Regions from separate parts of the Pseudomonas sp. GW-45 genome, predicted to be linked through region 2. Evidence: predicted binding sites of a transcription regulator. Region 2 holds the regulator's gene; the other holds the start of a gene.
What was found. Region 2 encodes LexA, which represses DNA repair genes until DNA is damaged. Its sites were predicted from a motif close to CTGTNTNNNNANACAG; they were not measured.
Positions count from the first base shown of each region.

Region 1: the regulator LexA is predicted to act here: its motif matches at 1,650-1,665, upstream of recA (recombinase RecA).

Region 1 covers NZ_CM167674.1:2,526,522-2,532,873, forward strand. Annotated here, with positions in the region: gene AC1XYH_RS11580 (regulatory protein RecX) at 104-547, opposite strand; gene recA (recombinase RecA) at 560-1,597, opposite strand; gene AC1XYH_RS11590 (CinA family protein) at 1,709-2,230, opposite strand; gene AC1XYH_RS11595 (hypothetical protein) at 2,217-2,633, opposite strand; gene mutS (DNA mismatch repair protein MutS) at 2,593-5,178, shown strand; gene fdxA (ferredoxin FdxA) at 5,327-5,650, shown strand; gene groL (chaperonin GroEL) at 6,192-6,352, opposite strand, start outside.
Region 2 covers NZ_CM167674.1:1,231,436-1,237,787, forward strand. Annotated here, with positions in the region: gene topA (type I DNA topoisomerase) at 1-1,910, shown strand, start outside; gene AC1XYH_RS05520 (DUF6586 family protein) at 1,922-2,425, shown strand; gene AC1XYH_RS05525 (hypothetical protein) at 2,490-2,732, shown strand; gene sulA (SOS-induced cell division inhibitor SulA) at 2,861-3,367, opposite strand; gene lexA (transcriptional repressor LexA) at 3,378-3,986, opposite strand; gene AC1XYH_RS05540 (TetR/AcrR family transcriptional regulator) at 4,188-4,871, shown strand; gene AC1XYH_RS05545 (L,D-transpeptidase family protein) at 4,961-5,449, shown strand; gene nagZ (beta-N-acetylhexosaminidase) at 5,505-6,352, shown strand, end outside.

The DNA.
Region 1 (6,352 bases), 1.3 Mb from region 2:
AGCTAACTGAAAGCTACTTAGAATCAAGCTGTTTGGCGTGCTGAGGGGCTATATTCTTCGGCAGTCACCAAAGTGAAAGTGCATTGCGCACTTTCTGGCTCTGTCAGTCTGCCTCAAAGCGTGAAAACCCTCGGTATTGCATGAAGCGAAGTTGTTTGGCTCGCTCAAGTGGTTCGGCAGCCTCGCCCTCAGGAAAGCGCTTTTTAAACACCTTCCGAGCCAAGCCTGTCCAATCCCATTCATCACCAGACAAGGTCTGCTCGACAAGGGCTTCAGCCACGCCGCGCTGACGCAACTCTTCACGCAACTTCGCCGGACCATAACCACGCTGACTGCGGGAATACACATAAGCCTCGCAGAATCGCTCGTCACTGAGCAGACCATCCTCGACCAAACGATCAAGCTCAACCTCAGCGTCTGCAGTAACTGCACCGCGTTGGCGTAGCTTGCGCAATAGTTCGGAGTAACTGTGTTCACGCCGCGCCAGCAAGTCCATTGCTGAGCGGCGTATCCCAGCCGGCGTCTCCAGCACAGTACGCGATAACATTAGACTAGAGCTTTAGCCTTCGACTTCAGCATCAACCTCAGCTTCCGTCTTTGACTTGCTGGGCTTGGCCAACAGCTTGTCACGAATGGCTTTTTCGATTTCTTCGGCGATGGCAGGATTTTCTTCCATGTATTTGGCTGCGTTAGCCTTACCCTGTCCGATTTTGTTGCCCTTATAGCTGTACCAGGCACCGGACTTCTCTACTAGGCCGATCTGCACGCCCAAATCAACAATCTCGGCATTGTGATAGATGCCAATGCCGTAAAGGATCTGAAATTCAGCCTGACGGAACGGCGGAGCCACTTTGTTCTTAACCACTTTGACGCGAGTTTCACTGCCAATCACTTCATCGCCGTCCTTTACTGCACCAGTGCGACGAATATCCAAACGCACGGAGGAGTAGAACTTCAATGCGTTACCACCCGTAGTGGTTTCCGGATTACCAAACATTACGCCGATCTTCATGCGGATCTGGTTAATGAAGATAACCAGGCAATTGGCATTCTTGATGTTACCGGTAATCTTGCGCAGCGCCTGTGACATCAAACGAGCCTGCACACCCACGTGGTGATCACCCATCTCGCCTTCGATTTCCGCCTTGGGTACCAGTGCGGCTACCGAGTCGATAATGATCACGTCTACCGCGTTGGAACGCACCAGCATGTCAGTGATTTCCAGCGCCTGTTCGCCGGTGTCAGGCTGCGACACCAGCAGGTCGTCGACATTAACACCCAGCTTTCCGGCGTACTCAGGATCCAGCGCGTGTTCTGCATCAACGAAGGCACAGGTAGCGCCCTGCTTCTGCGCCTGCGCGATAACCGAGAGTGTCAGCGTGGTTTTACCGGATGATTCTGGACCGTAGATCTCCACAATTCGGCCCTTGGGCAGGCCGCCAAGGCCCAGTGCAATATCCAACCCGAGTGAACCGGTAGAAATAGCAGGAATAGATTGGCGTTCGTGATCGCCCATGCGCATCACCGCGCCTTTGCCAAATTGACGTTCAATCTGACTCAAGGCAGCTGAAAGCGCCTTCTTCTTGTTGTCGTCCATGGTGAATCCTCTTTGGCTTGGCGGGGCCGCGGCACCCGATAAAGTGAAAGTACTGTATATTTGGTCAGTATTGTTCCACAGAAATCTGGCGTTGCCTACCCCCTTTTTCGCTCAGACTGATAACCGGTTCGCAGCTTGTTTTTCCGCTTCTAAAACCAGCCGGTCCAGCGCGTGTAACACGGTTTGCGCGCGCACTTCCCGGCGCCCTCCCTTGAAACGTTTGCATTCGGTTAACACGCTGCCATCGGCAAGTGCCCAGCCAAACCAAACTGTACCCACCGGCTTCTCGGGGCTGCCGCCGTCCGGCCCTGCAATACCACTAACTGCCACCGCGAATTGCGCTTCTGCGGCCGTTAGCGCGCCAGCTGCCATTGCTTCTACCACCCGCTCGCTCACCGCACCATGGGCTTGCAGCACTTCTTCATTAACACCAAGCCAGCGCTGCTTGCTGCGGTTGGCATAGGTTACAAAACCTGTCTCGAACCAAGCTGAGCTGCCCGCGATGCGGGTAATGGCCTCGGCAATACCACCGCCGGTACATGACTCCGCCGTGGTGACGCGACAGCTGAGATGGTCCAGTACTCGCCCCAAGCGGGCGGCTGCGGAATCAATCAATGGGTCATATTGCGACATGGGTTACCTCATTAGCCGAACAATGATCCAGCATGCCATTTGCAAGGCGCGCTGCGAATACCCTTGGGACCGTAAATCTGCCTCTTTGTTGCTTCAAAATGCCATGACCATTACCTGCTGTTATCTCGTTATTCCGCCGCGCGGACACCAAGTTTATGCACGAAAAACAGCGCTGCCAAAGAGCCTGTAAAAAATCGGCCCGCACAACTGCAGCCGCTCGGGCCAGCGTGATAACCTTGCTGCCAATTTCGCGCCCCAAAACAACCATTGGGAGCCACTGGCAGCCACCCACTGAAAACAGCTCAGCAACCGCCGCCATGCTTGTCGCGCATCCCCATTTGATTAATAAAGCTGCAAATCCGATGAAAAAAGATAAGACCGCCACGTCCAGCCATACGCCCATGATGCAACAGTACTTCAGCATCAAGCAGCAACATCCCGAGCAATTGCTGTTCTACCGCATGGGCGACTTTTACGAGCTGTTTTATGACGACGCAAAGAAAGCCGCACGTCTGCTAGACATCACCTTGACTGCGCGAGGCCAGTCCGGTGGCCAGCCAATTCCCATGGCTGGACTGCCCTATCACGCAGCCGAGGGCTATCTAGCCAAGCTGGTTAAACTCGGCGAGTCAGTAGTGATCTGTGAGCAGATCGGTGACCCAGCTACCAGCAAAGGCCCGGTTGAACGGCAAGTTGCTCGTATCATCACGCCCGGCACCGTTAGTGATGAAGCTCTGCTGGATGAGCGCCGCGATAACCTGTTGGCGGCGCTGGTTGGCGCAGAACGAGGCTTTGGCTTGGCCACCCTAGACATCAACAGCGGCCGCTTTGTGGTTATGGAACTGCGTGGCTGGGAAACCTTGCTGGGCGAGCTGGAACGTTTGGCGCCAGCGGAGCTGCTGATCCCTGACGACTGGGAAAGCAACACCCCCATCGAGCGCCGCCGCGCGGTGCGTCGCCGTGCTCCTTGGGAGTTTGATCAAGACAGCGCTCACAAAGCACTGACTCAGCAATTTAGCACTAAGGATCTGGCCGGATTTGGTTGCGCCTCGTTGACGCTGGGCATCGGCGCGGCCGGCGCGCTATTGAGTTACGCCAAGGAAACCCAGCGCACCGCCTTGCCGCATATTCGCAGCATCGCGCAGGAGCGCTTTGAAGACAGCGTTATTATCGACAGCGCCAGCCGCCGCAACCTGGAAATAGATCAGAACCTCAGTGGCGGACGCGATAACACGCTGCTCGATGTACTGGATCACAGCGCCACCGCCATGGGTAGTCGACAGCTTTCGCGCTGGCTGAATCGACCATTGCGCGACATGCAGATTCTCAATGCACGGCAAGCCAGCATCAGTACACTATTGGATCAACAGTTTTATCTCGACCTGCAACCGCAGCTAAAAGGTATTGGCGATGTCGAGCGGATTCTCGCACGCGTCGCTTTGCGCTCCGCACGGCCACGGGATCTTGCACGCTTACGCGATGCTCTGCTGGCGCTACCCGAGCTACAAAACTGCATGCACGATCTCGAATCTGAGCATCTCGTGGCATTGGCACAGCAGATTCAGACTTACCCCGAGTTAGCGGACTTGCTCAACCGCGCGGTGATCGACAACCCACCAGCGGTGTTGCGCGATGGCGGCGTAATCAAGGCCGGCTTTGACGCCGAGCTGGACGAGCTACAGAACATCAGCGAGAACGCTGGCCAGTATCTTATTGATCTGGAAACCCGAGAGCGCGAGCGCAGTGGCCTGAACAGCCTCAAGGTAGGTTACAACCGTGTGCACGGCTACTTCATTGAACTATCACGCAGTCAGGCGGAGAAAGCCCCGGCAGATTATATTCGCCGACAAACTCTGAAGGGAGCCGAGCGCTTTATCACGCCCGAGCTCAAGACCTTTGAAGACAAGGCGCTGTCTGCACGCAGCCGTGCTTTGACGCGCGAAAAGCAGTTGTACGAAGAGCTGCTGGACCGCTTGAATGAAGATCTCGCTGCATTGCAAAGCACCGCATCCGGCCTGGCCGAGGTGGATGTGCTTAGCACCTTGGCTGAGCGTGCCGACACGCTGGATTACAGTCGCCCCCGATTTATCGAGGGCAGCAGCATCAACATTCAACAAGGGCGTCATTCCGTGGTCGAGCAAGTGTTGGAGACGCCCTTCGTCGCCAATGACCTGACGCTCGATGACGATACGCGCATGCTGGTCATCACCGGTCCCAACATGGGCGGTAAGTCGACCTACATGCGCCAGACCGCGCTAATAGTGCTGCTCGCGCACATCGGCAGCTTTGTGCCCGCAACCGAAGTTGAGCTGTCTTGCGTTGATCGCATCTTTACCCGCATCGGCTCCAGTGATGACCTGGCCGGGGGCCGCTCTACTTTTATGGTAGAAATGAGCGAAACTGCGAATATTCTCAATAACGCGACCGCCGACAGCCTAGTACTCATGGATGAAGTTGGCCGCGGCACCAGCACCTTCGATGGTCTGTCACTAGCTTGGTCCGCTGCCGAGTATCTGGCCAAAGTGCGCGCCTTCACGCTGTTTGCCACCCATTACTTTGAGCTTACCGGTATGGCCGAGACCGATGCTGGCGTTGCCAACGTGCACCTGAACGCCACAGAGCACAACGAACGCATCGTTTTCCTGCATCAGGTACAAGCCGGACCAGCCAGCCAGAGCTATGGTTTACAGGTGGCTCAATTGGCAGGCGTTCCGCGTTCAGTAATCCTGCGCGCGCGCGAGCACCTAGCCAAGCTGGAACAAAGTAGCCTGGAGCAGCAAAGTAGCGGGCGAGGACGTAATGAGCAGCCTGGGCTGTCAATGCAGAATGACCTTTTTGCCAATGCGCCACACCCCTTGGTAGAACAGTTGCAAGCATTGCAGCCAGACGAACTTAGCCCACGTCAGGCGCTGGATCTGCTGTACCAAATGAAGAAGGAATGGTTATAACTTGCAGGTAAATGATATTCATTTTCATTAAACGTGCGGCAAACACCGCTTAATCTACGCAAACAGCGCGACCGCTCTGTACCCATGCGTAAAAGCTGGTAAACTACGCGCCAGATTTTGTTCGCCTGATTCTGATGGAGACCCCACCATGACTTTTGTTGTTACCGACAACTGCATCAAGTGCAAGTACACCGATTGCGTTGAGGTCTGCCCGGTCGACTGCTTCTACGAAGGCCCGAATTTTTTGGTCATTCACCCGGATGAGTGCATTGACTGCGCACTCTGTGAGCCGGAGTGCCCTGCAACTGCAATTTTTTCCGAGGACGAAATCCCGGAAGACATGCAGGAATTCACCGAGCTAAACGCAGATCTTGCCGAAGTTTGGCCGAATATCACCGAGAAGAAAGAAGCACTGGAAGACTCCGAAGAGTGGGATGGCGTACCAGACAAGTTGCAGTATCTGGAGCGTTAATTCACACCCGCTCAGCAGCATTAAAAAACCGGCCTAAAGCCGGTTTTTTAATGCTTGATTGGACGGTGAACTAAAAGCTAAACAAACGCCAAAGTTTGGCCGACGCCAAATTTCAGGCAAAAAAAAGGGGCGAGTAAACTCGCCCACTCTTCAGTCCCTATGTGCCTTCCGTGTCTAGCCATCCTGGCTGCATCATCCTGAAATTCCTTGGCTCAAGCATCCTGCCGAGCAGCGCTATCCGTTGCGCTTGGGGGTATATTATCAATCCGCGGCCGCCGCGCAACCCCACTAAAAAGCTGCGACAGAAGGCCTACAGAAAATAAAAACCAATATAAACAAAGAGTTGATTTTCTACATGAAAGAAACAGCCTTTCCGCTCACAACTCGCAGTGTGAATCACTTACACGCCTTGTAGGCGATCTCTTACAAGCCATACGTGCCAAAGGTTTCATTTAACTGTCTTATCAGCCACCGCCGATCTGCAGGTATAAAAAAACCCGGCTCAACAGAGCCGGGTTTCGGGTCTAACGGTGCAGCACTATTACATCATGCCGCCCATACCGCCCATACCACCCATGCCGCCCATATCAGGCATGCCAGCAGCACCGCCCTCTTCAGGCAGATCAGCGATCATGGCTTCGGTAGTGATCATCAAGCTGGCAACCGAGGCAGCCGCCTGCAGTGCAGCACGAGTTACCTTAG
Region 2 (6,352 bases):
TGCGTTTTGAGGTGGTTAAGCAGGCCGGAGAGGCCTTCAGGCCAACAGAAAAGGCGCAGACAGACGCTGCGCTGGCTGTGCTCGAGAAAGCTGAGTACCGCGTTCTCAAGCGTGAAGACAAGCCAACCAGCTCACGCCCCAACGCACCTTTTATTACCTCCACGCTGCAACAGGCTGCCAGTACGCGCCTGAGCTTCAGTGTGAAGAAGACCATGATGATGGCCCAGCGTCTGTATGAAGCGGGTTATATCACCTACATGCGTACCGACTCGACCAATCTTTCGGTCGATGCCGTCAGCATGGCGCGCGACTATATTGAAAAAACCTTTGGTAAGGATTACCTGCCAGAGAAGCCTAACTCTTACAGCAGTAAGGAAGGCGCGCAGGAAGCGCACGAAGCGATTCGCCCCTCCGACGTCAAGCTCAAGCAGACTGATTTGAAGGGTATGGAGCGTGATGCCGAGCGCTTGTATGAGCTGATCTGGCGTCAATTCGTGGCCTGTCAGATGACGCCTGCCAAGTATTTGTCTACTAGTATTCAGGTCGGCGCTGGTGATTTCGAGTTGCGCGCCAAGGGGCGTATTCTCAAGTTTGATGGTTACACCAAAGTGATGGTGCCGCAGGGTAAGGGTGGCGAAGACGAGGTGCTCCCGGATATCAGAGTTGAAGATCTGCTGGCGTTGCAGGCGCTGGAGCCAAAGCAGCACTTCACCAAGCCGCCGTCGCGTTATGCCGAGGCCAGCTTGGTAAAGGAGTTGGAGAAGCGCGGTATTGGCCGTCCATCCACTTACGCATCGATCATTTCAACGATTCAAGAGCGTGGTTACGTTGCGCTTAATAATCGTCGTTTCTACGCCGAGAAAATGGGCGACATTGTCACCGAGCGTTTGAGCGAGAGCTTTCCTAACCTGATGGACTATAGCTTCACTGCTCGCATGGAAGAGTCGCTGGATGATGTTGCTCAAGGCGAGGTTATCTGGAAGCAGGTGCTTGATGATTTTTACGCAGACTTCAGTACCAAGCTGAAAGCGGCATCGTCTGCGGACGATGAGCGCAGTATGCGTGCCAATCAGCCCACACCCACCGATATCGCCTGTAAGGTCTGTGGTCGTCAGATGATGATTCGCACAGCGTCTACTGGCGTTTTCCTTGGCTGCTCGGGCTATGCGTTGCCGCCCAAAGAACGCTGCAAGGAAACCATTAATCTGGTGCCGGGCAACGACGTGGCGGCGGACGATGATGAAGGTGAGTCTCGCATATTACGTGCTAAGCATCGTTGCCCAATTTGCAGTACGGCAATGGATAGCTACCTGGTCGATGAAAAGCGCAAGCTGCATGTGTGCGGTAATAACCCTGACTGCAGTGGCTTTGAAATAGAAGCCGGGCAATTCAAGATCAAGGGCTACGACGGACCCATCATTGAGTGCGATAAATGCGGTAATGAGATGCAGCTGAAGACGGGTCGTTTCGGCAAGTATTTCGGTTGCACCAATAGCGAGTGCAAAAATACTCGTAAACTACTGAAAAGTGGTGAAGCGGCACCGCCAAAGATGGACCCAGTGCCGATGCCTGAGCTGAAGTGCGAAAAGGTCGATGACGTCTATATTTTGCGTGATGGTGCGTCCGGGTTGTTCCTGGCCGCCAGCTTGTTCCCAAAAAACCGGGAAACGCGGGCGCCTCTGGTCAAGGAGCTGTTGCCGCACAAGAAAGAAATTGACCCCAAGTACCACTTCCTTATGGATGCTCCGGTAGCTGATCCGGACGGCAATCCGACAGTGGTTCGTTATAGTCGCAAGACCAAAGAGCAGTACGTGCAAAGTGAACTTGAAGGCAAGCCTACCGGCTGGCGTGCCTTTCACGATGGCAAAGCCTGGTCGGTGGATGATGGCCGCAAGAAAGCCAAGCGCTGAGGTGGTTCTGCATGGCTAACGAAGTTTATACCCGAACTAACCAAGCCTTGTTCTTCGCGCGTAAAGCACTTGATTCCTGGGCTCAGGCCCAAGCGTCCGATGCTGTGGATGCGATGAGTCAGGTGCAATACCATCAAGAGCACGCCATGTTTCATCTGTATAGGGGCGTGCTTGCGGTAGTACACGAGGTTGCGGATCTGTATCGCTGGCCGCTAGTCGATTTGCGCCAGGTCGAAGCAGCTTTAACGCCTGCCGTAGTAGCTCGCTTTCCCGGACCTGAGTTAGCGGAGCTGACGGAGTTGGCCGACAACCGCGACACTTGGTTGGCCAAGCTATTGGCAGCCTGGCAGCAGTTGCAGGCACCGCCTGCCCCTGTAGCTGCGGCATCTGCGAGCAGCTTGATCGCCAGCAGTGCAATTAAGTCCGGTCAGTGGACGTTGGATGATGCGCAGGAAGCTTGGTCAGCGCTTTCTGAGCGAGTCCGCAGCTATCGCGAAGGTATGTTGGAGTGGTAGCGGGGCTGCGGCGGCAGGTGCGTTGTGATACACTGCGCGCCTGCACTAGAGGAGACCAGATGAGATGCCTTCACCCTTTCTTGAGATCGTAGAGCTGTCCAACGGCAAAGTGGCTTTGCGCCGCTCAGACGAAGAGGGCGAGCCGTTGCTGGTTATCGAGTTTTCGGTAGATGCCAAAGACTATTTGCAAGGCAACTACATTGAAGTGGCCAAGGCCATGATCAGTGCAGGTATGCAAGCGGCTGGTCAGTTGGAAGAAGACGAGGACGAAGATGAGCACATTCCCGAGGATCGTGTTCTTCACTAAGCGATAAGAGCTTTGCAGCGCTATACCGTGTTGATGAATGTGGCAAAGCCAAGAAAAACTGACTAGCAACGAATTAGAAAAAAGGCCGCAGGTGTTACCTGCGGCCTTTTTTGCTTTCTGCTTTTTGCTCAGGCAGCTTGCAAGCGGATGTTGAGACTGCGGCAGAGCCCGGCTTGTGCCGCGCGTTCAAGGCGTGGCTTGCTGCTGCTATCGGGGCACAACCAGCTGACGACGGTATGGCTACCGCCGAGCTTAAGTAGGTCGCAGCACAGTGTGGTCGGGTCCATGCCGGGTTTGGAACGAACTATCATGATGCGCGCCGCGTCTAGGTCGGCATTGCGTAACCATTGATTGCTCAGGCTGGCTGGCGGATCAATCAGGGTAAGCCAGCGAGGAGCAGCGCTATTGCTCAGGTCGCGCAGTACGGGAGCAAGCCATTGTAAACATTGACGTGCAGCGCCTTGTAAGCTGATTTCGCTATAGCCGTATTCCTGTTCCTCCTGCGAAGGCAGTGGCGTTTGCTGCTTGGCACGTGGGCGAGCAAATTGGCTGTGTTCCATACGCGATGCCATCAAGGCGTTATGAAACAGGTCAGCTTGGGTCAGCGTCTGTTGATCAAGGCGGGCGTACTGCATTCTCAGCTCCTCAGCGGCGGATTACACCGACGCTCAAACCTTCAATGGTAAGTTCCTGTTCTGCCAGATTGATTTCAATCGGCTGAAATTCGGGGTTCTCTGCAATCAAGGACACTTTGCGGCCTTGCTTCTGGAAGCGTTTGACGGTGACTTCATCGCCGATGCGCGCTACCACTACCTGGCCATTGCGTGCCTCGCTGGTACGGTGAACGGCCAGCAGGTCTCCATCCATGATGCCAATGCCCTTCATGCTTTCGCCCTGTACGCGCAGCAAATAATCGGCGCGAGGATGGAAGAAGCTAGGATCTATGTGGCAATGGTCTTCGATATTTTCCAGAGCCAGCAGGGGAGCACCAGCGGCAACTCGGCCGATCACGGGCAAGCGGTCGTCACTGGCCTCGGTCTCGGATTCCGGCAAGCGAATACCGCGGGACGCGCCAGGGATCATCTCAATTGCACCCTTGCGGGCCAAAGCGCGTAAATGGTCTTCAGCGGCGTTGGGTGATTTGAAGCCCAGGGTTTTAGCGATGTCTACGCGGGTAGGTGGGTAGCCATTGCCATCCATGTATTCCTTGATGAAGGCCAGTACCTGCTGTTGTCGTGCGGTAAGCTTCTGCATGGAGTTGAGCCTGTTTTTTTATCCAGTAGCTGTGATTATATACAGTTGTTCTGCTTGGGCAAGCGCTGATTTTGTAAACAGGCTGTCGCGCTTGGCGTGGGGAATAATTAGTGCGACAGTTCAGTAGCTTTATACAGGGTTGACAGTTGATTTGTTTTAAACGTATGTTTGAAACAAATGTTTGTACCTTGGGAGCCCCGCATGGCGCAGTCTGATACCGTTAAACGCATATTGGATGCAGCAGAGCAGCTGTTTGCAGAAAAAGGCTTTGCTGAAACTTCACTGCGCTTGATCACCAGTAAAGCCGGTGTGAACCTGGCGGCAGTGAATTATCACTTCGGTTCAAAAAAATCGCTGATTCAAGCTGTCTTCGTGCGTTTTCTCGATCCTTTCGTTAGCAGCCTAGAGCGCGAATTGGACCAGCATGAGCAGCGCGGAGACCTGCGTCAGCTGAGCTTGGAAGGTTTGCTTGAAATGCTGGTCGATCAGGCCCTGACGGTTAAGCCGCGTAGTGGTAATGATCTTTCTACCTTTATGCGCTTACTGGGCTTGGCATTTAGTCAGAGTCAGGGGCATCTGCGTAAGTACCTCGCCGAAGTGTATGGCAAGGTGTTTCAGCGCTACATGGCGCTGGTGGTTAGCGCCGTACCGAGCATCCCGCCAGCGGAGTTGTTTTGGCGAGTGCATTTCATGTTGGGTAGTGCAGCCTTTACCATGTCCAGCATGAAAGCGTTGCGCGCCATTGCTGAGGCTGAGTTCGCGGAACATCGCGCGGTTGATGAAGTGCTACGCCTGATGGTGCCATTTCTTGCGGCTGGCATGCGCGCCGATAGCCTGCCGGTTAAGCCGGTCGCGGCAGCAGCTGCCGAAGTAGCCTCATCTTAGCGGCGCCTAGCGCTGGCATAGTTTAGCTTCCTCGCCCTTACCTATACGTGGCTGATCCGTTATCGTATGCGTTGGTAACGGAGACGACCATGCAGTTGGATCATATTCACATATCTATTGCAGCGCAGCAGCTCACCGGGTTTTGCGGCGGGAGTGTTGTGTGTCGCTTTCCTATTTCAACAGCACTGAACGGTCTGGGCGAGCGCTCGGGTTCTGGTTGCACGCCGCGCGGTGAGCACCGCGTGCGCGCGCGTATTGGTGATGGGCAACCTTTGGGCTCGGTATATATTGGCCGGCGCCCGACGGGTGAGGTATGGACGCCCTCGCTGGCTGCAACCCACCCAGAGCGCGATTGGATACTGACTCGCATTCTATGGCTGTGTGGCAATTCGCCGGGCTTTAATCGCGGCGGACAGGTTGACTCACAGCGTCGCTACATTTATCTGCACGGCACGGGCGATGACCAGCCGATGGGCGAACCTTTGTCCCACGGCTGCATTCGCCTGCGCAATGCAGACATACTGGAACTGTTCGATAGTACGCCGGTCGGTTGTACTGTTCAGATAGACGCCGCCTAAACAGGCGCTGCGTGTCCTTTTGTCAGGAGATAGTTGCTTGAAACAAGGTTCGTTGATGCTGGATCTGCCCGGCCTATGGCTGGAGTCCGAAGATCGGCAGCTGCTGCGCCAGCCCGAAGTGGGTGGCATGATTCTGTTTGCTCGCAATACGGAGTCCCCCGCACAAGTGCGCGAATTAGTGACCTCCATTCGGGCTATTCGTCCCGATATGCTGATTGCTATCGACCAAGAGGGAGGGCGTGTGCAGCGCCTGCGCCGAGGGGTGCATCGTTTGCCCGCGTTGGCAGATATCGCAAAAAAGGGCGGTGATCAGGCTGCGGCCGCTGCGCGTGCCGCAGCTTGGTTGATGGCGACTGAGATGTTGGCCTGCGGTATTGATATCAGTTTTGCGCCGGTATTGGATTTGGAGCATGGACGCAGCAAAGTCATTGGCAACCGTTCTCTGGGTGCCAATCCGGAGCAAGTCAGTTTTCTCGCCAGCGCTTATATCGACGGTCTGAATCAGGCGGGTATGGCGGCTACCGGAAAACACTTTCCCGGCCACGGCTGGGCTGAAGCGGACTCGCATTTTGCGCTCCCGGTAGACGAGCGCAGCGAAGCGCAGATTCGTGAGCTCGATCTCAAGCCCTTTGCGCTGCTCGCCAACCAGTTGGGGGGCATCATGCCGGCGCACGTGGTGTATTCGCAGGTTGATTCATTACCGGCCGGGTTTTCTCGTTACTGGCTGCAGACTATTCTGCGCGAGGAGCTGGGCTTCACCGGCGTCATATTCAGCGATGACCTGACCATGGCCGGTGCGCATGCTGTAGGGGGTATTCCTGAGCGTATCGACGCTGCCGTCGCCGCCGGCTGCGACATGCTGTTAATTTGCAATGATCGAGCCGCTGCAGAAGAGGGCCTTGT